DNA from 3 places in the Rossellomorea sp. DA94 genome. Region 2 is predicted to be linked to each of the others. Evidence: riboswitches for the same ligand, from Rfam matches in the RefSeq annotation. Region 2 holds a riboswitch; each other region holds the start of a gene.
What was found. A riboswitch is a leader RNA that binds a small molecule or an ion and turns the genes downstream of it on or off. The one in region 2 is predicted to bind cyclic di-GMP.

Region 1 (10,649 bases), 330 kb from region 2:
TTTTCAGAATTTTTTATTTTTTAACAGAAGCTGCTATTGCCTCGTTGAATTGAGAAACGATATCTTCCCCATCCTCGATACCTAACGATATGCGCACCACATGGGTGTTGATGCCTAGTTTTTCCTGCGCTTCTCTCGGAAGGGCACGATGAGAGGTTCCAAGCGGATAGGAAACCGTTGTTTCCACGCCGGCCAAGGACGGGATGATCTTGATCCACCCAAGGGATTTGAAGAATGTGCTGATATTGCAGCTGTCATCGAGTTCGATGGTGACGATTGCGCCATTTCCTTTATCGGATAGATCAATTGGATAATAGACCTTCTTCACCTGCTCATTGCTGCGCAGTTCATCTGCAAGTGTTCCCGCGTTCTGAGCCTGGGTCCCCACCCGAAGTGCCAATGTTTTCGCCCCCCGGCATGTGAGCCATGCTTCAAAAGGACTTAAGTTGGAACCTATGTTGACGACCTTTTCCCTTGCCTTTTGAACAAGTTCTTCATTTCCGACTACGACTCCCGCTGTGATATCGCTATGCCCGCCGATATACTTCGTAGCGCTGTGAGCGACCAGATCGACCCCTTCAAGGTAGGGCTGACGCAGAAATGGAGTAGCAAATGTATTGTCGATCATCGATTTCAGGTTATGCTTTTCGGCAAGAGCTACCATTCTTGAAATATCCTCTACCCGCATAAATGGATTGGTTACCGTCTCACTGTAGAGAAGTTTGGTGTCGGGAGTAAGTGCTGCCTCGATTTCCTCCTCACTCGTGAAATCGACAAAGGAGGTCGAAATACCGAATGATTTCAGCTCTTCTTTCAGCATATGGAAAGTGCCTCCGTATAAATCCTCCGCCGCAACAATATGGTCCCCTGCCTGAACAATGGCAAGGAGACCAACCAGGATCGCCGACAATCCGGAAGACGTGGCGACACCGGCAGGAGCTCCTTCAAGTTCTGCCACCATCTTCCCAAGTTCATCCGTGTTGGGATTACCCGTCCTTGAATAAAGATAAGGAGACTTCCCCTCATAGAAGCCCTCAAGCTCCTCCAGAGACGTAAAAGAAAAAGCAGACGTCTGGTAGATCGGTGTTGTCTTACTACGGATTTCCTCTGTTCCTTTCAGCTGACTATGTACGACCTTGGTGGTGAATTTCATTTCACTGTCATCCTTCCTGAATCTATGTATTTTTAAAAGTGTATCATATTCAGAAGATTGTGAGGAGTATGAGGTGTTGGGAGGCAAAAAAAAGAACCCGTCGCATTAATGCAACAGGTTCTCCTCGTCAGACGTTTTCTAAACACCCGATCAGGCGATTTTCGATATCCAACGCCAACCGCTTCAATTCATCGTTATCAACCATTTCAATCAGCTTGCTCGGCTTTGCCATACCGATTTTCGTCGTTCCCTTTTCTGTATATACCGTCACTTTACAAGGCAGGAAATAGCTGACGAGCATGCTTTCTTCCAGCACCTTTTTCGCTTCGTGGGGATTACATACTTCCAGGACAACGACTTCTTCGTTAAAATCCAGCCCTTTATCCTGAAGCTTTGCGGCCAGGTCAAGATTCCACAGAACCCCGAAGCTTTCTTCTTTCAAGGCTGCCTCTACTGCTGATACGGCATCCTTCACATTCATTGAAACTTCTTTTGTGTAGTGGAACATAGTGATCCTCCTTTTTGGGTCATGGTTATTTATACCTCATAGTGTATGCATTGAAACGTCCTGATCGAGGTCCGTCCCTCTCATTATTTCATCCCTTCGACCATTTTACCCATCATTTCTTCGTTCATGGGGCCGACGATTTTGTGCTGGATGAGGCCGTTTGTGTCGATCATGTAAGTGGTCGGGATCGTGAATGCCCGGTACTCGTCTCCGATATCCCCATTCTCATCCATGAGAATGGGGAAAGTGAGTTCGTAACCGTCGACAAATTGCTGGACTGCCTTCTCCCCATCATCCTGTGAGGTCAAGTTGACGGCAAGGATTTCGACATTTTCTTTTTTCGCGTTTTTTTCGTAATACTGTTCCATATGGGGCATTTCCGCTTTACATGGCGGGCACCAGGTGGCCCAGAAATTCAGGATCACTTTCTTTCCCTGATAGTCGGAAAGCTTGACTTCTTCACCATCTAAAGTGGTCAAGGTAAAGTCCGGTGCACGATCCCCTTTCGTGAGCCCCTGCTTGGCATCAGTCAGATCCATGGACTCTTTGGCCAACTGGTCAGCCTCTTCTTTTGCCTTTTTTTCCTGTTGATCCTGAAACAAATTCACCAGGAAGATCCCGATCAGCAGGGCAACGATCGCCAGAGCAAAATTTCGTTTATTCAATGTTCGTTTTCCACCTTCCGTTGAAAAAGATAAGATAAACCATCACAATGAGATACGTCCAGGTGACAGTGGTAAACATAAAGCCTCCATAAATGGATTGGAATAGCAGTTGAAGAAGGGTGAAAACGATCACCAATTGGATGGCCCAAGTATCGCTATCATTTTCTTTTTTCAGTAAAAATAAGATCAGTGCACCGTTGATGATGAATTGAAATACCCCTGCAAGAATATCAAATTGGAGCAAATGAAAGATAAGTTCAAAGAAAACGACTGTGCTCATCCAGGCAATGACCAGGTGAGACGTCCTATCCACCCTTTTAACGAAAATGAATAAAAGCACTGTCAGCAAGCCTAACCAATACCCCCACATTCCACCATTGAAATAAAGGATCGTAATGGGATGTTCAATGACATTTTGAAAATCAACGAGAATGACACTCAGCTTCCAGATGACCAAGCAGTAAAAAACTCCATTTGAATACCAGTCGCTAGCCTTTCGATTCCAGAAGTAGAGGAAAAGAAAGGTCAAAATGAACGAGGCGATGATCGCTCCCCAGATTGATGGGAAAGTAAGAGAGCCTACGGTGTACCATCTTTCATCCATTCAGTTCTACACCTTTCATAAAGAAGTGTTTTTTCTCACAACGATATAGTATACAGAAGGATGCAGATGCCCCACTGTTGTCTTGAATCCTCCTGAATTGAGCTGACGTTCAAGTTCCTCAGATGGTATACGTTCTTCTAAAGGAGGACCCATTTCCGATTCCACCGCTTCCCAATCAAGAATCAACCAGATTCCATCGTCCTTCAGCATATCGTGAAGATCCTGAAAGACTTTGATCAGGTCCGGCACTTCATGTAAGACGAAGGCAGAAACGGCCCTATCCAATGTACTTTTGTTAAAGCTAAGGTATTCAAGAGACGACTTTACATACACGATATTATCTATGTTTTCTTCCCCAGCACGATGTTTAAGGTACTCAAGCATCTCCTGCTGCAGGTCTACCGCCTGGACCTTCGTCTCCACCTCTTTGGCAATCGGAAGGGTTAGATAGCCATTCCCGCAGCCTAGATCGGCAACGATATCCTCCTTCCTCAATTGAAGCAACTTTAATACATTATCCACTGGTACAAGCTCTTGTCGTTCCGGGTCAAGCAGCTTTGAAGCTTTGTGATGTTCGAATAAGTGTCCGGTCATGACGTTTCCTCCGTTCGAAATATATACCCTATTATGTATTAGTATCTTAAATTTCCATCATTCAGGCAAGTGATTTACTCATAGTGTATCCCTTACCGTCATGATTACAGACGGTGATAGTGCTCTTTTCCCGGCAAAAAAGGATCCCTCTCTGAAGGATCCTTTCGTATACGACGTGAAAATATGCTCCCCTGTGAAGGAATCTAAATCTTAAGCAGCTCTCAATCCTTCGAGGATGAGCATGAAGTATTTGACGGTATCTCCACCGCGTTGATTGATAATGTCAATGTCATGTAGAATCTTTTGTATCTCTTCGATTCCGACACATTCAATAAACATCTCACACACTTCTTCCGCAGAGTACTCACCAATATGAGTGTACTTCAATGCTGTGCGATTTCTTCTGCAGAAACTTCTTAATTGTCTTTTTATATCTGCTAACTCCAACATCATCATCCTTCGTACAGATTCAAATCCAACAAAAACGAACATTCCCAGAGAAAAAGCCCACCAAAAAGGCAGGCTGAATGATACTAGAAAAAGATTCGAATTAGTATTCATTGCTTCCATTGTTTTCGGTAACCCGGCGATCATTATTTTAATAAAAATGGTAGACCCGTGGTTTTGCGTCCTAATCTTTCAATTAGTTTGCCTTTTTCGAAAAATCACTTGAATATTGCCATTATACTAGAAAAATAAGGATATGAAAACAGTCTTTCGTAAACAAGTTGTTGATTTACCAGTTAACAATCTTTACAAGTAGTTGGAAGAAAGAGTTCCTCCGCCTTCACTCAAAAAAGTCCCCCTTCAAAATAGAAGAGGGACTTTTAAAACTTAAAAGTTAATATATTGACGTGGGTTAACAGCATTAGCGTGTGACGCACTCCATGAACCTCTGTATAGTTCAAAGTGTAAATGCTGTCCGAAAGAGTAACCTGTGTTACCCATGTAACCGATTTTGTCACCTTTATTTACTGCTTGTCCAGTGCTCACTAATGAAGAAGACATGTGGGCATACACAGTGGTAAACATTTGACCGTTAATAGAGTGAGTGATGTACACTACGTTACCGTAGCTTGAGCTGTAATGGCTCTTGATGACATAACCATCTGCTGCTGCAGAGATTGGAACACTTCCACGTGCCGCAATGTCTGTACCGTAGTGGAAACGTCGCTCACCATTTAAGACATCCCAACCAAAGTTGGTTGTGATTGTTCCACGTGCTGGTGCTGTCCATGCTCCTGCACTTACAGGGGCACTTGGAGCTGTTTCTTCAGGAGCTACTGATGCTGATGAAGACCCGCCGCTGCTGCTTGCTGTCGCCTGCTGTTGTGCTGCTGCACGCTTCGCCGCTTCCGCTTCTGCCTGGCGCTTACGTTCGATTTCACGCTGACGGGCTAATTCTGCCAGACGTGCTTGCTCAGCCTGGATTTCACCTTCAAGCTGATGTTCCATTTTTGAAAGTTCATCGGACTCTTTCTCAAGATCGGCTTTTTCTACTTTTAATGAAGCCTGTTGAGCTTCCAGCTGCTTAAATAATTCAGCTTTTTTAGCCTTTTGACTATCAAGGTCTTTCTTCAACGATTCCAAGTTTGCTTTAGACGATTCTAGATCAGCAAGCTCCTTTTCCACTTCCGCTTGCTTCTTCTCTAATTCCTCTTGATCACGTTTCTGTTCGTCCATGATCTTTTTGTCTGCACTTACAATGGTATTCACTGCTGTGACACGGTTGATGAAGTCTCCGAAGCTTTCCGCTCCTAGTAGTACGTCTAGGTAATTGGCAGAGCCGCCTTTTTCCTGAATGGCACGAGCACGTTCCTTCAGAAGTTCATTACGCTCTTCAATCTTCTTCTTTAACTCTTCAATATCCGCTTTAAGTTTATTGATCTTTGCTGTTGTTTCATCAATTTCTTTTGTTTTTTCGGCAATCTTCGTTTCTGTATCTTTTAATTTCGTACTGATTTCGGCAATCTGTGATTCAAGGTCTTTTTGTTTATTGATCGTTTGGTCGATTTGAGAATTTTTTTCACTAATCTTGCCATTGATCTCTTCTTTTTTAGATGAAACGTCGTCCTGCTGTTTCTTCAAGTCCTCCACGGAGGAGTTAGCGCTAGCAGTGGTTGCTAACGTTGGTAGACTTCCGATTGTTAATGCTGCTGCAATAGATAATGATATGAAATACTTCTTGTTCAAGCGGCATGCTCCTTTCAGCTTCTATCAACCTATCAAATTTTACACTTTTAAGAATTTACGCACAGACATAAAGCTTCCCCAAGCCCCGATCAGGCAACCCATTAATAGAATTAATCCGTTTACTTGATAGATAAAGGGGGTAAAATCTAATATCTGAATAAAATTGTTTTGTAGTTTTGGTTTAATAAATCCATAGGCATAGTAGTAACCTGTTGAGACAAGAGCGATCGGGATAATAGAACCTAAAATTCCAAGCCATAAACCTTCTAATATGAATGGCCAGCGTACAAACCAGTTGGTTGCACCCACGAGTTTCATTATCTCGATTTCCCTTCTTCGGGCGACAATGGTAATTTTGATTGTATTTGAAATAAGGAACATTGCCGTGAACAACAGACCGATGATCAATACAAGTCCAACATTCCGACTCATTTCCAGTACATTGAATAGTTTTTCAATCTTCGCTTCCCCGTAAAGGGCTTCATTGACACCATCAAACTTGCTGATTTGACCTGCGATTTTCCCGGTGTCCCTTGGATTGTCTGCTTTTACGATAAACACATCATATAATGGGTTATCTTGTTCAAACAATCTGAAATCGTCTCCCAGATCCTTGACGAGGTTCTGAAGTTCTTCTTCTTTGGAAGAATACTCAACCGATTCCACACCACTTATGTTTTGTATCTTCTTTTCTATTTGTTCAGTTTGGGATTTTTCAGTCCCAATTTCGAGTAAGACCCGTACTTCAACGTCTTTCTCAATATCAGTTGCTACCTTGTTCATGTTTAGCATCAAGACGATGAACACACCAACAAGTAGTAGTGTCACGGTAACAGCACTCACTGATGCGAATGTCATCCAGCCGTTACGACCGATGCTTTTGAAGCTTTCTCTAAAGTGGCGGCCATATGTTCTAGCTTTCATAACCGTAATCACCTCGCTGTTCGTCCCGGACAATCCGGCCATTTTCAATGGCGATTACCCGATGCTTGATCGTATTCACGATTTCCCGGTTATGCGTAGCCATGATCACCGTGGTTCCACGGTTGCTGATTTCTTCAAAAATGTTCATGATATCCCAGGATGTTTCGGGATCAAGGTTTCCTGTAGGCTCATCCGCGATCACAAGCTTCGGTGTGTTCACAATGGATCGAGCAATCGATACACGTTGTTGTTCCCCACCGGAAAGTTCATTCGGCAGCATTCTTGCTTTATGCTTTAACCCTACCAGGTCCAGTACTTCCATGACTCTTTTCTTAATCTGCTTTGGATGTTCTTCTATCACTTCAAGTGCGAAGGCAATGTTTTCATAGATTGTCAGCGATGGTAGAAGCTTGAAATCCTGGAATACAACCCCCACGTTTCTTCTTAAGTATGGAACTCTACTATTTTTCAGTTTTGCGAGATTGATACCATTTACAACGATATCTCCTTTGGAAGGACGTTCTTCGCGGTACATCATTTTAATAAAAGTAGACTTCCCGGCACCACTCGGCCCAACCACATACACAAACTCTCCTTGCTTGATGTGTACGTTAAAGCCATTAGCAGCCATGACACCGTTGCTGTACTGCTTGTAGACGTCTTTCATTTCTATCATTTTAAAATCACCTAATTTGTATTATGTAGTTACCCTCTTGGCTGTTATCGACATATGTACACGGCACGTAACCAAAGTCGTCTTTATCACCGTTAGACAAAAAATGGTGAAAAACCTCGAATTACGCTTCCGAAAATTATTATAACATCTCTTTATAGTAAGTTAAGGAAAAAAATTATTACATTTACATTTCAGAACCTGAAAAAATGTGAATTTATTACCTGTTTTGTTGTCGATTTTACCTATAATCAGATCATTTTATAGTTATTTATACCTAGTAACTAGTACTAATACTACATCCTATCGTATTGGGGTACCGTCGTGACAAACGCTAAGTTGATGGTAATCAGATTAAGTTACTAGGTTATAATTCTACCTGGTAGGGTGAATTACCATTACATGATTTCATGAGAAAAGGTTCTGTAACAAAGACTTAAAGAAGAATTGGGGAACAATTGTGGATATCTATTTAGAGGAAGTTTTGTCCATAAAACAACAGCCTCGATTGGGGAAGTTTAAGCAGATCTCGCCAAAAATAAAAGAAGAACCCATTGGATTCTTCTCCCAATCTTATTTCTTATTCGATAACCATTCTGCCACCGCTTCTGCTTCATCACCTTTAATGAGTCCAGGAGGCATTTGTCCTTTACCATTCTTGATGGTTTCAAGGATTTGATCTTTGCTTAGTTCTGCCCCAATATTTTTAAGGGCCGGCCCCATTCCGCCTTCAAGGTTCCCACCATGACAGCTGGAGCACTTATTATTCACGATTTTTTCAGGATCCATTCCGCCGGAGCTTGTTTCTGTACTGTCGCCGTCGTTACCACCGCAGGCTGCAAGTACCAATGAAGCGCCAAAAAGAACACCTAGCAGCTTTTTCTTCATTTTTATCCCCCTAGGAAACATATTTCAGAGTCACGGATCGGTTGTCAGGTCCGTCCCTCTATTACATAATTATACCAAGTTTAAACCCGTTTGAAACCTTCCCCCAATACTTCTGAAGCGTCCATTGTTACGACGAATGCTGAAGGGTCAATGGTTTTGACCAGTTGTTTCAGTTTTGTGAATTCTGTCTGGTCCACGACACACATGAGGATCGGGCGCTCGTCATCCGTATAACCACCGTATGCTGATAGTTTTGTCACTCCACGGTCTATTTTATTCAGAATTCCTTCACGAACTTCTTCCTGACGATTGGTAATGATCAGCGCCATTTTCGATCTGCTGATTCCTACTTGGACGAGATCGATGGTTTTACTTGTTACATATAAACCGATCAAAGCATATAATCCACGTTCAATATCGTAAACGATGGCTGCAGAAAGGACGATCATCCCGTCTATCAGGGCAACACAGGTTCCCAAGGACAGACCCGTGAACTTATTGACAATCTGGGCTGCAAGGTCCGTCCCTCCCGTAGAAGCTCTTCCACGAAATACGATCCCTAATCCAAGTCCTACTCCGATTCCCCCGAATAAGGCTCCAAGCAGGGGGTCCTCCGTCCAGGGTTTCCAGTCTTCGGTCAAGAACACGACCAGTGGTAAAAACACCGTACCGATAGCTGTCTTGACTCCAAATTGAAGACCAAGGAAGATCAATCCTGCTATGAATAATGGTATATTGAATGCCCACTGAACATATGCGGGCTTCCAGTCAAACAATCCATTCAGAATCGTGGATATCCCGCTTACTCCTCCTGAAGCGACCTCATTCGGCAGTAAGAAAACATTAAACGCAATGGCCACAATGGTTGAACCGAACACAACAAACAAATACTCTAACAATTTTTCTTTACGTGGATTAACTACCTGCTCACGACGCCTTTCCTTCAAACCCATCCAGTACGACTCCTTTAACCTATGTATTAATAGTATGAGTACAAACGCTTTCTTTGATGCAACTCTCCTCGAGGGACGGACCTCCGTAAGGGCACCCCTGGATTGTGAAGAAGTATACATATACATCCAAAGAAACGCAGAACTTCTGTTTTCATAAACCTGTGATGAAGAAGATGATATAGAGGGTGATACCTTCATCAGACCCTCCTGTATCAACCTTTGAGAGTATAGCATGGGCGCATAAAGGTGTAAATAACAGTTCAATAACGTGTTAAAGCATTAATGAGGTGAGGTTTGAGGGACGGACCTTGGCTGGGGGGAAACAGTGGCTTTATGGTGCTGATTAGAGGTCCGTCCCTCAAAAAAGCTGACCCCGCCAGTGGTTGACGGGGTCAGTTTTTTATCACGTATTACTTTATTTTGGATCGCAGGTAGGCGTTGATGAATGGGTCGATGTCACCGTCCATGACGCCTTGTACGTTTCCTGATTCTGTGTTGGTTCTGTGGTCTTTGACCATGGAGTATGGGTGGAAGACGTAGGAACGGATTTGGCTTCCCCATCCGATTTCTTTTTGCTCTCCACGGATTTCAGCAAGCTCCTGCTCCTGCTCTTCGATCCGCTTCTGATAGAGCTTCGCTTTCAGCATTTTCATCGCTGACTCACGGTTCTTGATTTGAGAACGCTCCGATTGACACGTTACCACCACGTTAGTCGGTAAGTGAGTGATACGGACAGCTGAGTCGGTCGTATTGATATGCTGTCCACCGGCTCCACTTGCACGGTACGTATCGATTTTCAGATCTTCCGTACGGATGTCGATTTCAATTTCTTCATTGAATTCAGGCATCACTTCACAAGATACGAATGATGTGTGACGACGGCCTGAGGAATCGAACGGTGAAATACGCACAAGACGGTGTACGCCCTTTTCAGCTTTCAAGTAGCCGTATGCGTTGTGACCTTTTATCGCTAACGTTACACTCTTGATCCCTGCTTCATCACCTGGAAGATAGTCGAGTGTTTCCACCTTGAATCCGCGTTTTTCACCCCAACGTGTGTACATACGGAGAAGCATGGAACCCCAATCCTGGGACTCGGTTCCGCCTGCACCGGGATGCAGTTCAAGGATCGCATTGTTTTTATCATGTTCTTCGCTTAGAAGAAGCTGCAGCTCGTAGTCATTTAAACGTTTGACCAAGTCAGCAAGCTCTTCTTCCAGGTCTTTTTGAAGTTCTTCATCCGGCTCTTCTTTGACCAGTTCAAGTGTCAATTCGAGGTTCTCTTGTGATTCAAGCAATGATTTGTATTCATTGACGAGTTCCTTCAAGCCGTTTCCTTCATTGATCAGTCCCTGTGCTGTTTGCTGGTCATCCCAGAAGTCGGGTTGGACCATGATTTCGTCCAGTTCCTGGATTCGTGCCTCTTTGTTTTCTAAGTCAAAGAGACCCCCTGAAGTCCGCTAATGTCTTAGCTGATTTTTCTAACTCTGCTCT
Region 2 (10,649 bases):
GTGACTCCGATCGACGGGAACGGCAAACAATGTCGTGAACCCGACTGTTTCAAGAATCTTATCAGAGTACATGATACTCTCAAGGGCATGAGAAAACCCCGGCGGACGGTTCACCACGACCAACTTATTGTAATAATGCTGCCCCTGAAAAACGACTAAATGCTTTTTTGATTTCTTGACGATTCTCTTGGAAACGTGAAAATCCTCGAATATTAAAAGAAATTCTTTTCTCATACTTTCCTCCTCCTTGAAATAGGAATTTTGTCCTACTGATTATGAATTTCGACACCATGACACAAATCCCTCTATATTTTTCCAAAAATATTTTATTTTTTTCACTTTTTAATTGTATTTTTATGGAATTCTTCTTTTGGTGCGCCCTTTTCAACATATTCCTTATATCGGCTGATTTGTGGAGCCGGAAAGTAATTGAGGGTGCGTTCCTTGGAAAGTAAGGGGTTATCAATGGAATGGATGTAGAAAGGATAACTGCTCCAGGGGTATTTCTCGGGGTGGATGGTGAGTTTCGCTTCAACCGGATTGTGGTGGATATATCTGCTCGCTTTAATAAAATAGGATGGCGTATCGATCTTGGTCGATCCATACCTCCCTTGGAACACATGCCCGACATAATCATATTTCTTGTTGAAATAAACGGCGTAGCGGGTGTGAAGGATTCGGATGATTTTCTCCAGTGGAACATCGTGGGTTTCGATCAGCAGATGAATGTGGTTGGACATCAAACAGTAGGCGTGGATGGTAAATGGGTCCTTATCTTTCGTTTCCTGCAAATACCTTACATACTTCTTACGGTCTTCATCATCATGAAACAGATCCTGCTTCCGGTTCCCCCTCGCCGTCACATGATACGTCGTTCCCGGACTCCAATTCCGAGGCGTTCGAACCATAACATCACTCCTTTTCTTAAATCTCCTAATCTTACACTTTACCTATTCGACACAAATGCGTAAAATCCTCTTTTTTATTGAGGGACGGACCTCTATTCATTCACAAATCTCTGTAAATGAAACGGGTAGCGAGGTCCGTCCCTCTTCCTATCTCTCTCTTCTGTCGTAGTCAAGATTGGTGATGCTTCTGTGTGTGTAGTAGATGATTCGCTGTTTGCCATGATGTTTCGTACTGAATATCAAATTCGACTCCGGTTTCATCTGGATCCATGTGATGACTTTCTTTTCTCCCCTTGTTGAAAGACTGGCCACTCTTCCTTTTGGTTGTTCCCCCACTCTATCTCCACCTTTTCCCCCAATTCGACAAAATTACAATTATATTTACATTTTAATACGTTTTCCTGTAATTTTGTATACCTTTTCCAAATTACCTTGAATCGTAATCAAAATAACGATTTCAAAACGTGTAATTTCCTAATACATGAACATAAAAGCTTTATCTTGAAGAAAAAAGGGATAGTCGGTGAAAACAATGGATTTACATGTAGAATTACAGCATTATCGCAATGATGTATTCGAGCTTACCCAGAGAGAAGCTGCCCTTCGCCTGAACATCAGCCAGGACGCACTATCAAACTACGAAAATGGTGAAAGGGACATCCCCTACAAGATGCTGCTTACCTTTAAGGAAGTCTATAAAATCCCGACCTATGAAATGAACCGGATCATGTTAGGTGAGGAAAGCGACGGCCTTGGACAGAGCCACGACCCCATGATTCTGAGAGAAACCTTTGAAGACGGAGAAACAAAAGAAATCCTGAAAACCCTCGGGGAACACCCCAAATTCAAACGAACCCTTTCATCCCTCTCCTACTTCACAGACAAGCGCAAAGAAAAATTCATCGCCCACGTGAACCACTTCTATCAGACAATGAAGGGATGGTAGAATCCTTGGGAGGGACGGACCTCACTATCCGCAACTTAAACCCTGTTATACCGGGGTTTCCGTTCCTATCTACTCATAAAAGTGAGGTCCGTCCCTCTATCTGGTGAGGTCACCTACCAAAAAAAGCGCCTAGATACCCGATATTGGGGTCTAGAGCGCTTTTTGATTTGTATCTATGGTGTATCCTGATTGAAGTTCTTGTTTGAGCCAGTGGATCATGGTGTTGGTGTCCATGTTTCCTTGTTGACCTTTGTCGAACGCTTTTTGGATCACATTCAGAATATGCTGATCACCGTTCACATTTCTTTTCAAAATGACAACCTCCTACATCATTAAACAGTTTATATCACTTTATTACACTATTAGACGGCATTTCAAACATCAATTTTATGCTATATTACCAGAAAAAACCACTAAATGGAAGATGAAATTTATGAGAATTGTCTTAAAATATGACTATATAACTATTCAACTTCTCTACCTTTTTGTCGATATAATAGTGGTATGGCCATGAAAAGTGGCAAAATCATCGAAAGGTGATGACGCCAAAGCTAAAGGGGCTATCACAGTCAGCTACCAAACCAAGGAGGAATTATTTTGTCGTTTTTGACACCGGAAGAAATAGTAGTAAAGAAGAAAGCTCGAAAAATGTGGATGTACATAAGTTTATTTGTTTTTACTGTCGCGCTTATTGCGGGCACAACATTTTTAACGTACAACATGTAAAAGCGTCTTGAGGCGCTTTTTTAATTTTATAAATTTTCATTCTACAATTTATGGAAACTTTCGGGGTTTTTCGATAGAATAAGAGGAGTAATCTAAACTAGTTGGAGGCAACCATTTATGCATAAAGAAGTTAAACTCATCAGGGGATTAAGACAACCATCCTACTTCTTTTATCAATTAAAGGTAATGGAAGTATTAAGAGGATATAAACAAAAAATTCTCCTTATCTTTCTATTGTCAGCCCTTGTCTTTGGCCTCATTTCTTCCTTTGGAATCGGAATGGATCCTCTTTCAAAGGAACTGACGAAACTTTCGCCCTTCACATTTGAGATGGAAAAGTTCTTGTTTCTATTAGGAAGAATCATTTCTGGAATATTATATGCGGCTGTAATTCTGTTTGTACCAGCTCTGATATTCTGGACCATTTCAGACGAAGGTGAATATCGCAAGCTTGTTATCACGCAAAGCTTAGTTCTTATCATTTTATTAATTGAAAGACTAACGTACATTCCTTTATCCATTTTCCTTTCACTTGATTGGTTCTCATCGCCCCTATCACTCGGAGTAATCGCTCAATACTTAACCGATAAACCATGGGTCATCTATTTCCTGGGCTGTTTCTCCCTATTTAAGATATGGGTTTTCTATATTCAATACAAAGGTGTCAAAAAGCTCACCCAACAAAAAAACTGGCTCATCTGGCTCGTGATTTTGTTAACGAATCTACTATTCTGGGCTGCTACTGCATCTCTTGCATTCCTGAATTTATCCACTCTAATCTAACTATTTAAAGGCTGTGAACAATCATGAACAAACGAAGCATATTCTATACCACCCTCACTGTCTCGCTCCTTTTTATAGGTGCCAATACATATCTCATCGAAAAAGCGGACAGTAAAGTCGACCGGGAAGTCCGTGTCGCCGTATGGGAACCCGTTAACAAAGGGGCTCTCGCCAAAGAAATGCCGAAAGCAGGAGTCGTCGCTTCCGAAGAAGAAAATTACATCTATTTTAACGATGAATTCGGTTCCTTCAAAAAGTTCCTCGTCAAAGAAGGGGATCAGGTCAAATCCGGAACACCCCTCTATGAATATGAAGTAACCGATCAATCTCAGCAAAAAAGCGTATTGGAATCAGAAGCTGATCAACTCGAAGACGAAATCGACAGCATCGAAAACAATATTTCCGACCTGAAGCGACTTGAATCATCCCTCCCATCAGGGTCTACAGATGATAAAGAAATTCCCATCGACGCCAGTGCCCTTCAATCGGAATATGATTTAAAAAAAGAGATTGCCGCGAAAGAGCTGGAAATCGATCGCCTTGAAAGCCAAATCGACAATCTCGAGCGCCAAATCAAGGATATCGAATCATACGAAACGACCCTGACCGTCCAAAGCAGCGTGGACGGAACCATCAAGGACCTTTCCCATGCCATCGACAATCCATTGATCACGATTGCATCGCAGTCCACCATCGTCACAACCGACCTGACGGAAAAAGAAATCGTCAAAGTCGATGAAAACATGAGCGCAACCGTTCAATCTGATGTTGAGAAAAAGACCCAAAAAGGAATCGTTACCCGGGTAGCAACCTTGCCAAAGAATGATCCTCACATCCAAACCGACAGTCTGTACCCTGTAGAAATCAAACTGCAGGACACAAAAAACGAACTGCTTCCAGGACACCATGTCTTCCTATCCATCATCACGGATGAAGTAAAGGGCGCATTTGTGGTCCCAATGACGGCTGTTGAAAAAGATGGGGAATACAAATACATTTGGATTTTAACACCAAAAGGAACCGTCGAAAAACGAAAAGTCGAAACCGGACTTACAGTGGGCGGACAGCAGCAAATCAAATCCGGAGTAAAAGCAGGGGAATACTATATTGTCTATCCTGAAGAGATCCCGGCCTTACAAAAAGGTGCTGCATTCATCACGGCCCTTGATTGGGATAAAGTGAAACTCAGGGATTTGAAGAAATTCGATCGTCCGACGATTCTTGAGAATTTATTGTTGGGGATATTGGAACGGAAATAAAATGACAAAAAACCAAGAATGCCTCTGCATTCTTGGTTTTTTTCAACTTCCATCATCCATTCTCATTCTTTCATCCCAAAGAAAGAATATGACCGAACAGCATACTGCAGGCAATGAGATTCCAGGATAAATAAAGTAGGTCAACGCTCCAAATCCAATATGTATAAGTCCCGACACCCACCTGCGATTCCTCAAAACCTTCATGGAAATGCCCTCCGCCACCAAGGAAGCAGGCAAACCATACACAAAGTTACCGAGCAGACTAAGTAAAAGCACCACTATCAAAGATAGAAAATATTCACCCTCAACCATATAAGCATCCCCTCTAAAAAGAGACACGACGAAATAAAAAATGAATAATCCAATGGTAAAACAGATGGAGGTATAAATAGCCGCTTTGACTTTGCGAAAATTGTCTTTAACTATTATCCCCCTTAAGGTAGGAATCATAAAGATGACGAACACTACCCCCAGTAATGCTATTGCATCAAATGAAGTATGCGAGACCACTAAAATGGTCACAACCACTATCAGTGAAAAAATAAAGATACCATTCTTTTTCAACACGTCTTTCCACAAACCTTTTTATTTTCATTGTACAACAGATAAAAAGATCGCGAAAACCCCCTTTCCTATACATACTCCTCACCCACCAACAAATACTATCCCTACACTAAAGAAAAGGAGCCCGAATCCACCATGAAAACAATCAAACAGCTAACCATCCTTCTATCACTCCTTACCCTTACCCTAACCCTGCCCACCCCCTCCACAACCGCAGCCACACCACCCCACAAAAACGTCATCCTCATGATCATGGACGGCACCAACTCCGACATCCTCACCCTGTCCCGCTGGTATCGAGGGACGGACCTCAAGCTCGATACGATTCTGAGAGGCGGTGTCCGGACCTATTCCGCCCAGTCCGCCATCACCGATTCCGCTGCAGCAGGTTCCGCCATGGCGACAGGTGTGAAAACGAAAGCGGATTATATAGGAATGAACCCCGACAGGCGGCCCGTTCTGACCGTCCTGGAAGGCGCCAAGCTGTCCGGCTACAAGACCGGCATCGTCTCCACCTCCCCCATCCAGCACGCCACCCCTGCTGCGTTCACGTCCCATGTCTTGAACCGGGATGAATTCGGGGATATCGGTGAACAGCAGGTGTACCAAGGGCTGGATGTCGTACTGGGCGGAGGCGGAGCATGGCTAAAGCCTCAAACCAAGGAGCCCACCAAAGACGATGACGGCATGCTGAAAACAAAGCAGGTCAGCCGTGAAGACGGAGAAAACCTCTATAAAGAGATCCATTCTTCCGGATATGAGTTGGTTCAGAAGAGGGACGGACTTCTAAGGGGATCGGCCTCACCTAAGCTATGGGGCGTGTTTGCTGACGAGGATATCTCTTATGAATTGGACCGTTCTCAGCTGAATCCTGATGAACCTTCCCTTGCAGAGATGACCCGTGCAGCCATTGGCAGGCTTTCTCAAAGTGAAAAGGGATTCTTCCTCATGGTCGAAGGCAGCAAGGTGGACTGGGCCGCTCATAAGAACGACCCGGTCGGGATGATCAGTGAGGTATTGAGCTTTGACGATGCAGTCAGTGAAGCCCTTGATTTTGCCCGTAAGGACGGGAACACCATGGTGGTTGCCGTGACGGATCATGGAAACAGCGGACTGACAATTGGAAATCATGGGACAAACGGTGATTATAAAAGCCTGCCTGCCGATCGATTCATCAAACCGTTGAAGAAAGCCAGGCTTACCGTCAAGGGGGCCACCTCCCAGTTGAGGAAGGATCGATCGAATTTAAAAGAGGTTCTTTCAAGCTATGGGTTGGGTGACCTGAGCGAGAAGGAATTTGGCGCGATGGAAGCCGCAAAGGGCGTGGACGATCTTGAAACTGAGATGGTGAAACTGATGGCGAAGCGGGCACATCTCGGCTTCACCACCCACGGTCATACCGGTGAAGACGTTTTTTTATACTCATATGGACCAGATAAGCCGGTTGGACTGATCGAAAACACCGACATCCCACGGGTGATCTCTGATTATATGGGATTTTCACTGGATACCGGTCCGCTCGCCTCCTGGTATGTGGGTGGGATGACATACTATCGGGAACGAGGGTATGAGGTAACGGTGGAGGGACGGACCTCTAAAAACCCTGTGATGGTGGCGAAACGTGATGGCCAGGTGCTCCGTTTTCCGGAAAATAAGGATTTTTATTGGAGAAATGATGAAAAAGTGGGGTTGAAGAGCGTGAATGTGTTTGATGGGGAGCGGTTTTATGTGCATGTGGAGGAGTAGGGGGATTGGGAAGGTTTTGCAGGGGATCTTCATCCTACTAAAAATATTATAAACCGTCCCCTCCACTGCGGTGCCAGGCACCAAACCCACCTCCCCTCCCACACGATTCGACAAACCCCACAGCCCCTCCTCACCACTTCCCCCACCCCATGTTCCTTTTCCCCCTCCTTTTGCGTTATAATAAAAGAATGCGATTTTATAGATTGGAGAGGTTGGTTGATGTCGATTCGTATTCAGGAGTTGAAGGATAAGTTACTTCCCATGAGTCAGTCGATACAGGGTGAACTGGACCCGAATCAGGACGAGAGCAAGAATGTCGTGTCGAAGGGCCTTCTTTTGTTCCGTCAGAATCTGGTTTCGAACGTGAAGGTCCGGGATGATGAAGTGTCGGCGGAGGTGCAGGATGTGACGCCTGTAACCTTGGAGCTGAACTTATTGTTCCCCCTTTTAAGCAAGTGCTCATGTCCTAAAGGTAGTTGGTGCCGGCATCAAATGGCGACCTTTTTTATGCTCTATAACAAAGTGGGACGGGTCAGTGAGTGGATCCAGAATTGGCGGAGTCAGTCACAGCCTGCCACTCCGGAAGCACAATCACTGGATGCTTTAATGAAAAAGCACGGTGCCTTAAAGAAGGCGAGCGATCTATTGAACGAACGGAAAACACGCGGGAACACCCCTCTGGAATGGTGGCAGTTCTTTGACTCCCTTCTGAAAAAGGAAGACCTGGAGTTACTTGAAAGACAGCCCTATTTAATGGACGTCCTCGTGCAGAATATAACGAAGCGATTTATGAAGGAAGCTCCTTTCGAACGGGAATGGAAGCCTCTTTATCAGCTGTATGCGACTTTTTACCTCTCGATTAAAATCGACCTTTTTCTACAAAAACGGAATGTCGAGCTGAGTCGTGAGCAGTACAGCATGTATGATTTCCTGTTAGGTGAAATGGAAGATGCCGTGGAGAAGCTGTCGATCCATGCCATGCCGTTCAGCTTCGATCCGTATATTGCTTTTTTGAAAAAGCAGACGATCGAGATGAGCGATTCCACGGAGAACAGCACGATGATGAAGGCCGAGGTGTACCGCTTCCTATGGTACTACTTGTTCAAACAGAAATCGTGGCGCCGCGAAGAAGTGACGCGATTGGAAGAGCAGGATAAGCAGGATCCGACATTCTTCAACGTCGCCCTCCTTCATCAATACCTACTCCTTGAGGATTTGAATAAAGCAAGTGAAATCGTCGATGAACTTGGAACAGAACTTGTCGCTTACAGTGAGTTCTGGCTCCGTAAATTTTTCGTTGGGAAGCGTTACGAAGTCGGCTTTTTCCTGGTCCGGAATATCCTGTCCCGGATGCCGGATCATCTCGAGACCCTTGATTATTATGAAGCGACCCGGTTCGTCCGCTGGTTCGTGCGGATTTTGCCGATGGATTGGCTGATGGAAAAGGACAGCACGCTAGTGAACGAGCTGCTCCTCTCCATGCTTCCGTACAGCTTTTTCTCATACAACGAATATCTCATCACGGCGAAGGCTTACCGTGAATGGGTCGAGTTGCAGAAATATATGAACTACAGCATTGGTGAAATGGAAGGCATGGGGCTCCGTGATGTCACGAAGGAAGCACCCGAGCTTGCCCTGCCCATCTATTACGCCGGTGTCATCACAGCGATCGACCAGAAGAACCGCGACAGCTACAAGCTTGCGGTCCGTTATATGAAGAAGATCAGGACCATCTATAAAAAAACGAAGAAAACCGATAAGTGGGATGTGTATCTCACCTATATTCTGGAGAAATATAAGCGTTTGCGCGCGTTCCAAGAAGAGTGCAGAAAGGGTAAGTTAATCGATGCTTAAACTGTCTTCCGTCAAAATCAATGTCCATACAACTGAATATGAAGACCGTTTCTTCATTACTGCGGAAAACGACGAAGGCGAACTCCTTCCCCCGAAAGACTGGAAGGGTCAGCTGTTTCTTTGGCATGAAGAAAGCTACTACGGCACTCTGCTTGAGGAAGCGGATGGCGGGATCCCCGTCACCCAGTGGCAGTTCCTGACCCTTCTTGCCGGCGAGCACTTCAGCGGCATGATCCAGTGGGACTGGGATGAAGCAGGCCAGGCATGCATTGCGATTGCCCCGGTGATCTATGAGGCCGTCGAAGCCGGACGCTGGCTGCCGCGCTTTGAAGAATGGCAGGAAAAAGGACTGCAGTTTCACATCCCCGATGAAGTATGGTCGAACTTTAACGATGAATTCTGGGAAGAAGAGCTCCCCCATGGAGGTCCGTCCCTAAAACATTTAACGGAATCTTGGTTTCAGGGTGCGTTGAATGAGGCGATGGCGTCGGGTGGTTCGAGTGCGATGAAGCGGATCCAGAAGCTGAAGGAGAGTACGCTGACGTCTGAAGAGCTCGATGCTTATTTTGATGAAAGACGTTGGAGTGAATGGATCGCGGGCGGCGACGAAGAACTGCCGTTTTCAATCGGACTACGGATCACGGAACCCCTTGACGAGGATGAATCATGGGAGCTTGAAACGATTTTACGGGACCGCAAGAAACAGAACCGGATCATATCCCTTGCTGAAGACACGGTCCCTCCCTCCTGGAAAAAACACCTCCCGGACGTATCGGAAGAACAGGAACGCTGGATGAAGATGCTGCCGATCCTCCGCGACACGGATGGCTCACTCCGGACGGCTCTCGGTGAGCATGACGCCTGGGATTTCTTATCCGTGCTCAGTGAGAAATTGATCGATCTCGACATCGAGATCCTCCTCCCATCCTGGTGGGAAGCGATGAAGGATGCCCAGGTTCTCGTAAAAGCCAAGCTGAAAAATACGGATACGAGCTATCGTAAATCCTTTGTTGGACTGAATGCCATGCTCGATTTCGACTGGCGCCTATCCATGAACGGTGTCAATCTTTCTGAGGATGATTTCAATCAGCTCGTCGACGATCAGCGCCGGTTGGTCAAAATCCGTGGTCAGTGGATGAAGCTCGATCCTGCCATGATTCGCCGGATTCAACAGATGATGACGAAAGCCAAGCAGGAAGGAATTTCGATCCAGGATATGCTCGAACAGGAGCTTGTCCCCCGTGACGGCGATGAGTCGGAAGTGGATCCCGATGACGATGAGCATGATCCTTACAAATACGCCAGGATCCAGCTTGAGCTCAACCGTTCCATGAAAAAAATGGTTCATCAGCTGACGAATGTGTCGTCGATTCCGCTGACGGAAACGCCACAATCATTTATCGGCGAACTCCGCCCCTACCAGCAGCTGGGGATGAGTTGGATGCTCTTTTTACGGAAGTTTGGCTTTGGCGCCTGTCTTGCCGATGACATGGGACTCGGAAAAACGGTTCAGCTGATCACCTATCTGCAGCATGTGAAGGAAACCGAGAAACCGGAAACCCCTTCCCTGATCGTTGCCCCTACCTCCGTTCTCGGAAACTGGCAGCGTGAGTTGGAGAAGTTCGCACCGGACTTGAAGGTTCATCTTCATTACGGGCCGACTCGTGCGAAGGGTGAGCATTTTGCGGCTGCCATCAAGGACGTCGATGTTGTGCTCACCTCTTACGGTTTGTCCCATATCGATTATGACGAGCTATCACTCGTCGAATGGACATCGATTTCCCTTGATGAAGCCCAAAATATCAAAAACGCCAATACGAAGCAGTCCCGTGCGATCCGCAAGCTGAGAGGCAAGCATCATAT
Region 3 (10,649 bases), 440 kb from region 2:
TAGACTTTTTGAAGAAAATAGTTAGGATTGTGCCGGTGTATGATCTTCATTTTCAAAAGAACAATACATTCTGGGAGTTGATTTCGTAATGAAGGATAGATATATCCAAAGAAAAAAATATGAAGCCTCTCAATTTGATGATGAGTGGATTATCCTGAATACAGATCTATATACCGTTACGAAGGTGAATGAGGTGGGAGGCTTTTGTTGGTCATTATTAGAAAGTGCTCAAACCGTCCATTCAATTGCTGCTGCGGTAGCTGGGCATTTTAACATATCAGAAGCGGACGAAATGATAATAGATGATATTAAAGATTTTATAATGGAACTTCACCATTACGGATTGGTTGAATATGCAAGTTAGTCCGCATGCAATTCAGGTAGTGAAGAAAGTAATCGGGGAGCACCGGTGGATCGAACTCCCTGCAAAAGGTACATCCATGTACCCATACATAAAAGAAGGGGACATATGCACATTTGAAACCTGCGCTCTCCCTGATTTAGAAAAAGGGGATGTAATATTGTTTCACAATGCACAGGGACAGTTGATATCACACCGATTTATTAAAACAACCATGATAGATGGAGACAGATACTTGATGTGCAAAGGGGACACCAATTTTGGGTTTGATGAACCGATACTGCCCCAACAAGTGATCGGAAAACTCATGTACATTAAAAGAAGAGATATTCATTCGTCTGCATCGGCATGGAGCGCCATTCTATGGAGGGAAGCCATCCTACGTTTTCCCTCATTGACTCACGTGTTGAGAGTGTATGTAAATAGGAAAGCGGTGCGTTACTAGTGTTGAAGGTGGAGAGACAGATGAAGACGGGGACCAATCGATTATCAGCTTTAGCAAGACAATATATGAACTTGTATGATCTAAAGAGAACGTTTAAGATGTTAAAGCCTTTTGTTTTTCGTCAGTGGAAGGCTTATATGGCAATGTTCCTGCTATTATTTGTTGATATCTTTATGACCATTGCCTTTGCCTGGTTTTTCGGAAGAATGACGGATGCTGCTGTTAATAGTGACTTCACTGAGTTAAGACGATTGATTCCGATTGGTATCATACTTGTCCTTGTCGGGATTGCTTCCAATTTCTTTTCGATTATGATTGAAACCATCACCTCAAATGGTTTAAAAAGAGACTTGAAAAACCATTTATTCCATCACATTCTTCGTCTTCCGTTAAGGCAGGTGTCCTCACGCCGGTCTGGAGACATGATCTCTCATTTTACGAACGATATCAATAGCGTGGACGGGGTAGTCGGCAGTAGCCTTATGGACCTGATCCGACTTCCCCTCACCTATATGGCAGTGTTTATTTATTTAATTCAAATTCACTGGAAGCTTTCTTTAATAAGTGTATCCGTTGCTCCTTTAGCGATACTTGCAGGAGCCTACTTTGGCTTATTGCTGAGGAATAATAGCCGTCTAATACACAGTTTGATTGGAAAGATAAACAATACCTTATCTGAGACGTTTCAGGGATTTCAGGTGATCCGGTCATTTACGATGGAAAAGCTTATCTATAAAAAGTATTCTAGTGCAAACCAGAAATTATATGAATTGGAGATGGAGAACGCTAAGCTTAGCGGATGTTTCAGTTCTGGGGGACAACTGGTCAGTTCTATCACCTATCTGATCAGCTTGTGCCTGGGGGCTTACTATGTTTCAAAGGGAGTGATAAGTGTAGGTTCCCTCCTTACATTTGTCAGTCTGGTCAGCTATCTTGTAAATCCACTAACTGGACTGGCCAGTCAATGGGCCGGGTTTCAATGGTCCGTATCTGCATTGGAAAGAGTCGTACACGTATTAGAGGAGTCTGCTGAATCTCCTGTCGTACATGAGTATACTCCTCTATTCAAAGGTTTAACCTCTATTGAATTCAAAAATGTGTCTTTCAGCTATGATGATGAAAAGAAAATTTTTGATCAATTCAGCCTTGCTGTTCCAAGAGGGGAAACATTGGCTATAGTGGGTCCGAGTGGTGCCGGTAAAAGTACGTTGTTAAATCTTCTGCAGGGGTTGTATACACCTCAACAAGGCACTATCCTAATAAACAAAAAATCAAGGGAGGAGTATACGCTTGCTCAATTGCGAAGTTCCATCGCTCATGTACCTCAGGAAACATTTCTCTTTGCAGGAACAATAGAAGAGAATTTGTTGTTAGCCCGACCGGGTTTGTCATATGAAGATATGGTGAGTGCTGCAAAATCAGCCAATATATATGAGTTTATTCGATCTCTTCCCAATGGTTTTGAAACAGAAATAGGGGAGAGGGGTATCAGGCTATCTGGTGGGCAGAAGCAGCGGCTGGCCATTGCCAGGGCTATATTGAAAGACGCGCCGATTCTTTTACTAGATGAAGCAACATCTTCTCTTGATAGTGAAACGGAATATCATGTGAAGAACGCTTTAAGATCTTTAATGACAGGGCGAACGACGATCGTGATTGCGCACCGGTTATCCACCATCCAGGAAGCGGACTCTATCGCAGTGATGGATGAAGGGAAAGTTGTTCAACAAGGCAGTCATTTAGACTTAATAAATGAAGAAGGTCTATATAAACGACTACATCAACTCCAGTTTTTTGAAGATGAAAAACAAACACATATTACCGCTGTAAACGCCTGACAGGAGGGGAATCACAATGGTCAAATCGCTCGTACACTTACTATATGAAAAAACTTCAACCCTGCCTAAAAACACATCTTATTACCACGGGGTCATTCAACAAATAGAATCTCACTCCATCTCCCCCCAGATCTATCACTTGTTGAAGGAGAATGGACACCTGGAAAAAACACCTTTATTCTTTCAAGTACGCCTAAAGCAAAAATACGATGAGGTGCTATTCCAAAATATCCTCATCAAAAGTGAAACAGACAAAATCCTCAACGGGCTTGAAAATAGGGCGATAGAGGCCATTCCTTTAAAGGGAGTATATTTCGCCGAGGAGTACTTCGGTCATCTGGCTGCAAGAGGGACATCGGATATTGATATTCTTATAAAGGAAGAAACGATTGAAGAAACGGTACAGCTAGTAAAGTCCTTAGGGTTCGAACAGGAGGAAGAATGGATCCCGGACCATTTTCATTGTTCCTTTAGTAAACGAATTCCGGGTTCACCTGTGCCACTTGTAGTAGAAATTCATTGGGGTATTGTGAAGGAAAAGACTTCATACTTAAAGATGGATCCCTTCTGGAAAGAGGCTACGTCTTTAGGAGGCCATTCCTACATTAAAAGATTGTCCAATCAACATACATTTTATTTCATTTGTCTTCATGGGTGGAGACATAACCTGGATTCTCCGCGATATTACCTTGATATCATTCAGTTGATTTACGGCATGAACGATCGAATAGATCTTCATCAATTATTTCAACAAGCCAGAAAAGATGGGACGTTGAAGAGGATGATTCGTACTCTTTCCATTGTATATGGTGAATATCCAATGCTCGAGAACATGATGAGGCTGCCTGTAAAAAGACAAATGAAGGGTAGGAAAGGTGGACTGTTCCACTATTGGGATTTCATCGACTTTCAATTCTTAAGCTATGACACATTTCAACATAGTGTGAGAGAGGTATACAATTGGTGCTTTCCTAGAAAGAAGGACATTTTTACGGAATTAAACAAAAAGGATCAAGAGTCTTCCTATTTAAATAGTATTATCCTCTTATATAAAGCAAGATTGGGAAAAGGAATAAAAGCAACGTATCTGTTAGTCAGTGGTGCCAAACAGCCTTAGGAGAAAGCACTTCCCTTTACCCAACCGCCCAAAACCCTTATAATCATACAAATAGATTCCGTTCTCTTCGTGCACCAGCGAATGTGAGTAACCTGCTGCTTCTTGCAGTACAGGTTACTTTTTTATTGGAAAGGGTACGATAAAAGAGAATGAAAAACGGTGTGTAGATAAGGGTTTGATGAGAGATGAAACATTTACATAGACAGCATATATGGCTGGGGAGGATCCTTGCTTCCGATCCCGGCAGAAAAAGATTTCAGCAGGCGGGTAAAGCTACGATCAGCTTGATATCGGCTGTGTTTACGATGCTTTTCTTATTGAAGCATTTCGACCATCCGTCCATCACCCCGGCCATTGTGTCAGGTATGGTGGGGATGCTCGGTATTTTTGTGGTCATGGATGATACGACGGGGAAAAAGAAGGTAACGACCTTGCTGGTTGGTGTTTCAGTTGCCACCGGGATTACACTGGGTTCGGCCTTTGCCCACTACAGTCTTGTGGTGAACGCTTTATTGGTAGGCGTCATTTTTAGCGCTTTTTACTTTTCACGCTTTGCCATCCGCTATTTTTCCATGGGAATGGCAGGGTTTATGTCAATTTATATATCGTCGATCTTACAGCTGGATGTAGCCCATCTAGGATGGTTTTACCTCGGGATCGTCATTGGGCTTGTGTTCGCGTTTGTTTATAACTTCATCATTTTTAAGGATTCTGTCCATATGTTAAGAAGGAGTATGCGTTCGTTTCATATTCAATCCAACTTGACGTTTACCATCTTAATGAAGATGATAGAGGATCCGAATACGAGCGGTAAGCGGAGAAAGCAATTGGATCAGAATGTACGAAGGCTGAATGAGTATGCGAGAAGCGTAGCGGGTGATATTAATGAGAATGATTTAAAGAAGCTGTGGCCGGGTATCGAAGCGTCACAACTTCGTTTATATGTCTTTGACACTGAAATGCTCATTCAGACTCTCACGGATTCATTGAAAAAGCTGAAGGACCTGGAAGCTTTGGAGGTCATGGAACTCAGGCGCCTGCTCGTATGGGTCATCCGTTCTCTCCGTGACGCCGAGGTACTGGCCCAGGATTATGATCCCCGCTCCCTTGAAGAGGCGGAAAAAGCCATCCAGGCCCTGCGTCTGATATTGTCGGAGGTTCTGAATCAAGAAGAGAAACCTGAAGGCTGGGTATACCTCCTGAGACGGATCGAGTCCATTGCGAACCATGTCCTGGAAGCGGCCATTACGATTCAGGAATCACTGAAAGTGTCTGAGTACAAGGAATCGACTGTAGAGAGCGATACTGAACCGGAGGAAGAAGACAAGGAAGATGAGTCTGAAGAGGACAAGAGTTTAAAACCGTCTACGCGTAAAGCAATACAGGCCTTGGTAGCGGGAACGCTTGCGATCATCGTCGGGGTTCTGATCGCACCTGCACAGCCGTACTGGGTCTTGCTTACGACCTTTATTGTTCAAATTGGCACTGAAACGGTAGGCAGAACGTATATGAAGGCTTTCCAACGGTCGATCGGAACGGTGATCGGGGCCATCATCGGATTTGGAGCCGCAAACCTTGTATCTGGAAATTCACAGCTGGAGGTTGTTCTCCTGTTTGCGGTCCTGTTCCTCGCCTTTTATCTGTTCCCGGTTTCCTATACATTGATGAGCCTTTTCATTACGATGCTCATCGCCTTTATGTATGACATCCTTCTCGGTGGAATCAGCATTCAGCTCATGGGGGCACGTGTCATCGATACGATTGCAGGAGCTATCATTGCCCTGATTGTCTCAGCGTTTGTATTTCCAAAAAGAACAAAAGACAAAGTCGCCGATAGCTTTGATGATTTCTTTGGGGATCTGGAAGGGTATGTTTCTTCCTATATTAACACCTTCATGGTCCCGGAAGACAAAGCGTTGACAGATCAAGCGTTTGATCTGGATCAGAAACTTCAGGCGATCAAGGATGAGGCACAATCCCTTCTGCAAAGACCCGGGTCTTTGACGAGGTCGGGAGTCGGGCGCTGGATTACCGTGGTGACGGCCATTAATTATTACGCAAAGCACCTGCTTGCTTCCTCCCATCGAAAGGTGCCGGCAACGGTTTCAGAGGAGCTCAGCAGTGCGTTTTCAGAAACGGAAGAAAAAATCTCTCAAAACATTGAGACGCTTCGGCAATTGTTAAAAGAACAGGGAAGTGCTCCCGTCATGTGGGATTTAAGCCCGGAGCGGGAAAGAATAGAAACCCAGGCTCCAAGCTGGCGTAAGTCCCAGGTGGACCTAATTCACCATTTCTATTATGTGTGGAGGATCAATCAATCGATCGTGGCACTTGGAGTGGAATTAGGGGCAGAGGTAAAGAAAGGGTAAAGCGGATTTCGCTTTACCTTTTTTTTTGGCCATGAGGTGTTTTTTGTCAGTAATTGTTTTAACCTGTCACAATTCGGGAAGAGCATACCATCGACATTAATTTGAGGTGGAAGAATTGACAGCGAACAGTTTACTACTGACAAAAGAAGATATGACAAACCCTGAGATTGTCCCTCAATGGGTTATAGAAGAATATAGGAACTTTCATGAGGTTGTAACTGACCGCACTTTCCCTTGTTACTTCGGGATGACCGGAGAGAAAAAGGGTGAGCTTCGGTATTCCTATATCAGTCATGACAATTGGGAGCATCTTCCCCAAACGATTCAGGAGTTCATCGACTTGTTTGATGTACCCGAAGGAGAACGCTTGATCCGTCACGGTTTCTTTTTATTTGTGGAGCCTGAAAGGGAGGAGAGGTCCGTCCCTCATTACAGAGATTATTTCTGGAGGATCCTGCAGTTTCTCCATGGTGAAGATAAGGAGGATTGGCCGGAAGATTATCCAGAGGACCCTGATCACCATTTGTGGGCTTTTTCCTTTGCAGGGGAACCTTTCTTCGTGTTTGGGAATGCCCCTGCCTACAAGCAGCGAAAGACGAGGGATCTTGGGAATAGCTTAGTACTGGGATTTCAGCCAAGAAGGATTTTTGAAGGCTTGGAGGGTACCTCCAAGGGGGGAATCATGTCCAGGGAAAAAGTAAGAGAGCGGGTCGAAAAATGGGACGGCTTACCGAAGCATCCTAATATCAGTCATTATGGGGATCCCGAACACCGTGAGTGGAAGCAGTATTTTATTGGGGACGATGTGGAACCGATTGAAGGGAGATGTCCATTCCATCATAAATAATGTAAAAGAGTGCCGGGGTGTTCCCGGCACTCTTCTTTAGTAGATATCTACATTTCCACTGGACACTGAAACATCAATGGTATATTTCCCGGAGCCTGAGACCCCTGAAATATCCCCGTCTTCTATCTTTTGATTTTTTAGAGGAAGATTGCAGGAGATATCTCCGCTGCTCGCCTGCCCCTTCAGTTTAAAGCTTGCTTTCTCCGGTAGATCAAGCTCCACTCCCCCTGAGCTGACATCGAATGTCATGTCTCCCTTTAAGGAGTCCATGGTAACCGTTAATTCCCCTGAGGATAAGTCGCCTTCAAGGGGACCTTCAAAGTTTGATAATTCTACATCCCCCGAACTGATATCCACTCTTCCATCCTTTGTAGTGAGACCGCTTGCGACCAGGTCCCCTGAAGAGCCATCATGTTCGAACACATTTGTCTCGATGTTTTTAAGCTGCATATTCCCAGATCCCATGTCAATGGACAGTTCATCGAGCTTCCATTTCTTTGAATCAGATTCTCCAGCCATCACAAAATTGCCGGCGCCAATATCGATTTCCATGCTGTTACTATATTCTTTCGGAACATAGACCGTAACGTTTGATTTGCGGTTGAATCCAATCCATTGATACCATTTATGCTTGACCGCTACGTCAATCGTATCTCCGTTCACCGCCAATGTCATTGTCCCTTTTCCCTCTATATCGACCTGTACTTCATTCTTGTCAGTTGGTATGACTTCTGTGTCGCTGTTTTCCAAGTCCAGGTCGATATGTTTGATATTATTCGTGACTTCAATCCGTTCTCCTGACTGACTTTCTTTTGCAAACAGTGATGTATTGTCATTTAGGATGACATAGAGCGTCCCCAATGCAAGCAGTGCAATCATGACGGCAAATGCGTTTTTCATTTCAATCCCTCGCTTTGGTTTGATTTTCCAATTGATACATTTATTTTAATGCAGTGGAGAGACTACGACAATGAGCCATAGGATTATTTTTGAATGGGACCAGAGGCGTAGGGTTGCCGGAATTGAAATATCGAGGCGTGGAATCTACTACAATCGTGGATGCTTGATTTAAATAGGCAAAGGTAGGGTACAAATAGATTAGACAATGCAGATAAGGAAGTGAAATCATGGAAGGAACACCTATGCCCCCAACCTTTTACGAGCAGCCGACGCTGGAGCTTGCCAAAGCTCTGTTGGGGTGCGTGTTAGTGAAAGAAACCGAAGAAGGGATCGCTTCAGGTTATATTGTAGAAACAGAAGCCTATATGGGGCCGATCGACAGGGCCGCCCACAGTTACGGAAACAGGCGCACAAAGCGGACGGAAGTGATGTTCCATGAAGCTGGCCGCATTTATACATACGTCATGCATACTCACTGCCTCGTAAACGTAGTGAGCGGAGAAAGGGAGAAGCCTGAAGCGATCCTCATCAGAGCCGTAGAGCCTCTTCATGGACAGGAGCTTATGGAAGCGAGGCGCCCCGGTCATGTGAAGAAGAATTGGACCAATGGGCCGGGAAAGTTGACGAAGGCTCTGGGCATTACCATGGAGGATTATGGGGGGAGTTATTTACAACCGCCGCTCATGATTACAGAAGGGTATCAACCTGAAAACATTTCCGCCGGGAAACGAATTGGGATTGATAACACAGGGGAAGCCAGGGATTATCCATGGAGATTCTGGGTTAGTGGCAATCCATTTGTTTCAAGATAGTCTTTCTTTATGAATTTTCAAATAATTTATGGAAAATACACCCCATAAGTACTAGTTATGTGGTATATTTTTCTTATAAGACAAATATCTTTATAAGCTGACCATTCGACTGGGGGCTTTGAACCTAAATGATAGATGGGCGCTTACATTTAGGGGAGCCAGTAGCGCAACCGACCACATGCGAACGCGGATAATGCGTTTTTGTGTGGTTTTTTTTGTGGGTAAGACCAAAAACTAAAGAGAGAGTATAGGGGTCCTATGAACATCTTTACTATTTTCCAAGACGACTTTATCTACCATGATTTTCAGCCATTATATGATATGGGTGAACATCGAACCCTCTATGCTTATGAGGGTCTTTTGCGAAATAAGTATAATGAAAATCCCGAAAGTGTATTTCAATCGGCCATGAAGGCCAATATCTTGTACAAACTGGATACGTTGTCCATTTCAAAGGCACTTGAAAGTTTTTCGGAAAACGGGATCGGGGACTGTAAACTGTTTCTCAATATTTATATCACCACGATTTTGCACCCGAGCTTTCACACCTATTTTTCCGATCTTATGGACCGCCATTCTGACATGAAGGGCCGTCTTGTGCTTGAAATTAATGAGTCCAGTGCGGAAGAGCTTTGGCAGAATCCGTTGTTGAAAGAGTCTTTGAAGGAACTGAAGCAATATGGTGTCTGGTATGCGATTGATGATTTCGGGCAGGGGACGTCTTCCATCAAGAAATCCATTGAATATGAACCGGAAATCATCAAGCTTGACCGCTATTTCGCCATGAATTTGGCACAGGATGAAAAGAAACAGCGGTTCCTCTCTTTTTTCAGCCAATTCTACGGCAGTGATACGTTGATTGTGTTAGAGGGGATCGAAACAAAACAGGATATGCAGGTGGCAAGGGAAATCGGGATAACGATTGGACAGGGCTTTTATTTAGGAAAGCCGAGCCGGTTATTGGCTTAGACGGTGAGAGTGACTCTGACATAGCGGGGTCACTCTTTTTGTTACCGAATTGTCAGATTTGAAATAAAATTGAAAAATTTTAACATTTCTATTAAACTGAGGAAAAAGAGAATAAAAGGGGATTCAATATATGAAATATCTCAAGTTTCCAATCAGGTTCATCTTTTATTATATTCTCGGTCTAATTGGGATCCTGGCCGTGAGTATTGCCCCGGAAGTGTTCAAGGAAAGAGGGCTGTATAATGTTGTTGGCTACTTGGAGGAGTTCATCAAGTTCATCTTTGTTTTCATGGATGGGGCCAATTGGAGTTATTCATATAAAGGGATTACCGTCAATTTCCTCGATATGCTTTGGGGACCATACCTGTATTCACTGCAGATTATTGGGGGAGCATTGGGCATAGGGCTTGGTATTGCCTTTATTCTTACCGTTTTCACCGTCTTTTTACCCCGACCGATCACATCGGTTCTTAAGAAAGCATTGAATCTCTTGGAGACGGTGCCTGATTTAATGTTTGCGTTCATGCTCCAGTTGATGATTGTCTATGTATTTAAATATTTCGGTGTGGAACTGATGAATTTTACCGAGTTCGGGGAGGAGAAGATCTTTCTTGCCCCGATGATTACGCTGTCGATCATCCCGATGATCTCTTTTTTCCGGATCCTCATTTTCATTATGGAAGAAGAGTTATTGAAGCCTCACATTGAATTTGCCCAGAGTAAGGGGATGTCGAAAGGGCGGATCCTCTTTTCACATGTTTTGAAAAATATCTCACCAAGTCTTTTCTATCATGGAAAGCTGATCATTTGGGGGATGCTGTCGAGTTTATTCATCATTGAAACCATTTTTAACATGAGAGGAATCACCTATTATATCATACAGGATTTCAGGCCGATGGTGATTGCGATCTCATTGATTATGATCTACACACCTTTTTTCGTCGTATACCAAGGTGTTTACCTGTGGATCAATCATGAGAGCAGTGAGGAT

Region 1: it holds a riboswitch for cyclic di-GMP, as region 2 does, so the genes downstream of both, P8596_RS21145 (hypothetical protein) here and P8596_RS22670 (hypothetical protein) in region 2, are expected to answer to the same signal.
Region 3: it holds a riboswitch for cyclic di-GMP, as region 2 does, so the genes downstream of both, P8596_RS01250 (EAL domain-containing protein) here and P8596_RS22670 (hypothetical protein) in region 2, are expected to answer to the same signal.

The regions. Positions count from the first base shown of each region.
Region 1 is NZ_CP122397.1:4,066,383-4,077,031, forward strand. Features, by position in the region: gene P8596_RS21120 (trans-sulfuration enzyme family protein) at 14-1,153, opposite strand; gene P8596_RS21125 (DUF302 domain-containing protein) at 1,281-1,661, opposite strand; gene P8596_RS21130 (peroxiredoxin family protein) at 1,745-2,326, opposite strand; gene P8596_RS21135 (hypothetical protein) at 2,319-2,930, opposite strand; gene P8596_RS21140 (class I SAM-dependent methyltransferase) at 2,946-3,524, opposite strand; gene P8596_RS21145 (hypothetical protein) at 3,735-4,094, opposite strand; cyclic di-GMP riboswitch class I at 4,099-4,187, opposite strand; gene P8596_RS21150 (murein hydrolase activator EnvC family protein) at 4,359-5,717, opposite strand; gene ftsX (permease-like cell division protein FtsX) at 5,757-6,641, opposite strand; gene ftsE (cell division ATP-binding protein FtsE) at 6,631-7,317, opposite strand; gene cccB (cytochrome c551) at 7,888-8,202, opposite strand; gene P8596_RS21170 (YitT family protein) at 8,283-9,155, opposite strand; one part of gene prfB (peptide chain release factor 2) at 9,566-10,594, opposite strand; one part of gene prfB (peptide chain release factor 2) at 10,596-10,649, opposite strand, start outside.
Region 2 is NZ_CP122397.1:4,399,450-4,410,098, forward strand. Features, by position in the region: gene P8596_RS22645 (hypothetical protein) at 1-234, opposite strand, end outside; gene P8596_RS22650 (REP-associated tyrosine transposase) at 336-908, opposite strand; gene P8596_RS22655 (hypothetical protein) at 1,056-1,244, opposite strand; gene P8596_RS22660 (helix-turn-helix domain-containing protein) at 1,441-1,854, shown strand; gene P8596_RS22665 (hypothetical protein) at 2,005-2,166, opposite strand; cyclic di-GMP riboswitch class I at 2,364-2,435, shown strand; gene P8596_RS22670 (hypothetical protein) at 2,698-3,363, shown strand; gene P8596_RS22675 (efflux RND transporter periplasmic adaptor subunit) at 3,387-4,622, shown strand; gene P8596_RS22680 (hypothetical protein) at 4,665-4,934, opposite strand; gene P8596_RS22685 (alkaline phosphatase) at 5,322-6,932, shown strand; gene P8596_RS22690 (hypothetical protein) at 7,152-8,786, shown strand; gene P8596_RS22695 (DEAD/DEAH box helicase) at 8,779-10,649, shown strand, end outside.
Region 3 is NZ_CP122397.1:213,208-223,856, forward strand. Features, by position in the region: gene P8596_RS01205 (hypothetical protein) at 1-89, shown strand, start outside; gene P8596_RS01210 (PqqD family protein) at 89-364, shown strand; gene P8596_RS01215 (signal peptidase I) at 354-806, shown strand; gene P8596_RS01220 (ABC transporter ATP-binding protein) at 827-2,644, shown strand; gene P8596_RS01225 (nucleotidyltransferase domain-containing protein) at 2,661-3,761, shown strand; gene P8596_RS01230 (FUSC family protein) at 3,947-6,130, shown strand; gene P8596_RS01235 (YqcI/YcgG family protein) at 6,282-6,977, shown strand; gene P8596_RS01240 (DUF4097 domain-containing protein) at 7,014-7,877, opposite strand; gene P8596_RS01245 (DNA-3-methyladenine glycosylase) at 8,105-8,689, shown strand; cyclic di-GMP riboswitch class II at 8,794-8,874, shown strand; gene P8596_RS01250 (EAL domain-containing protein) at 8,948-9,658, shown strand; gene P8596_RS01255 (ABC transporter permease subunit) at 9,789-10,649, shown strand, end outside.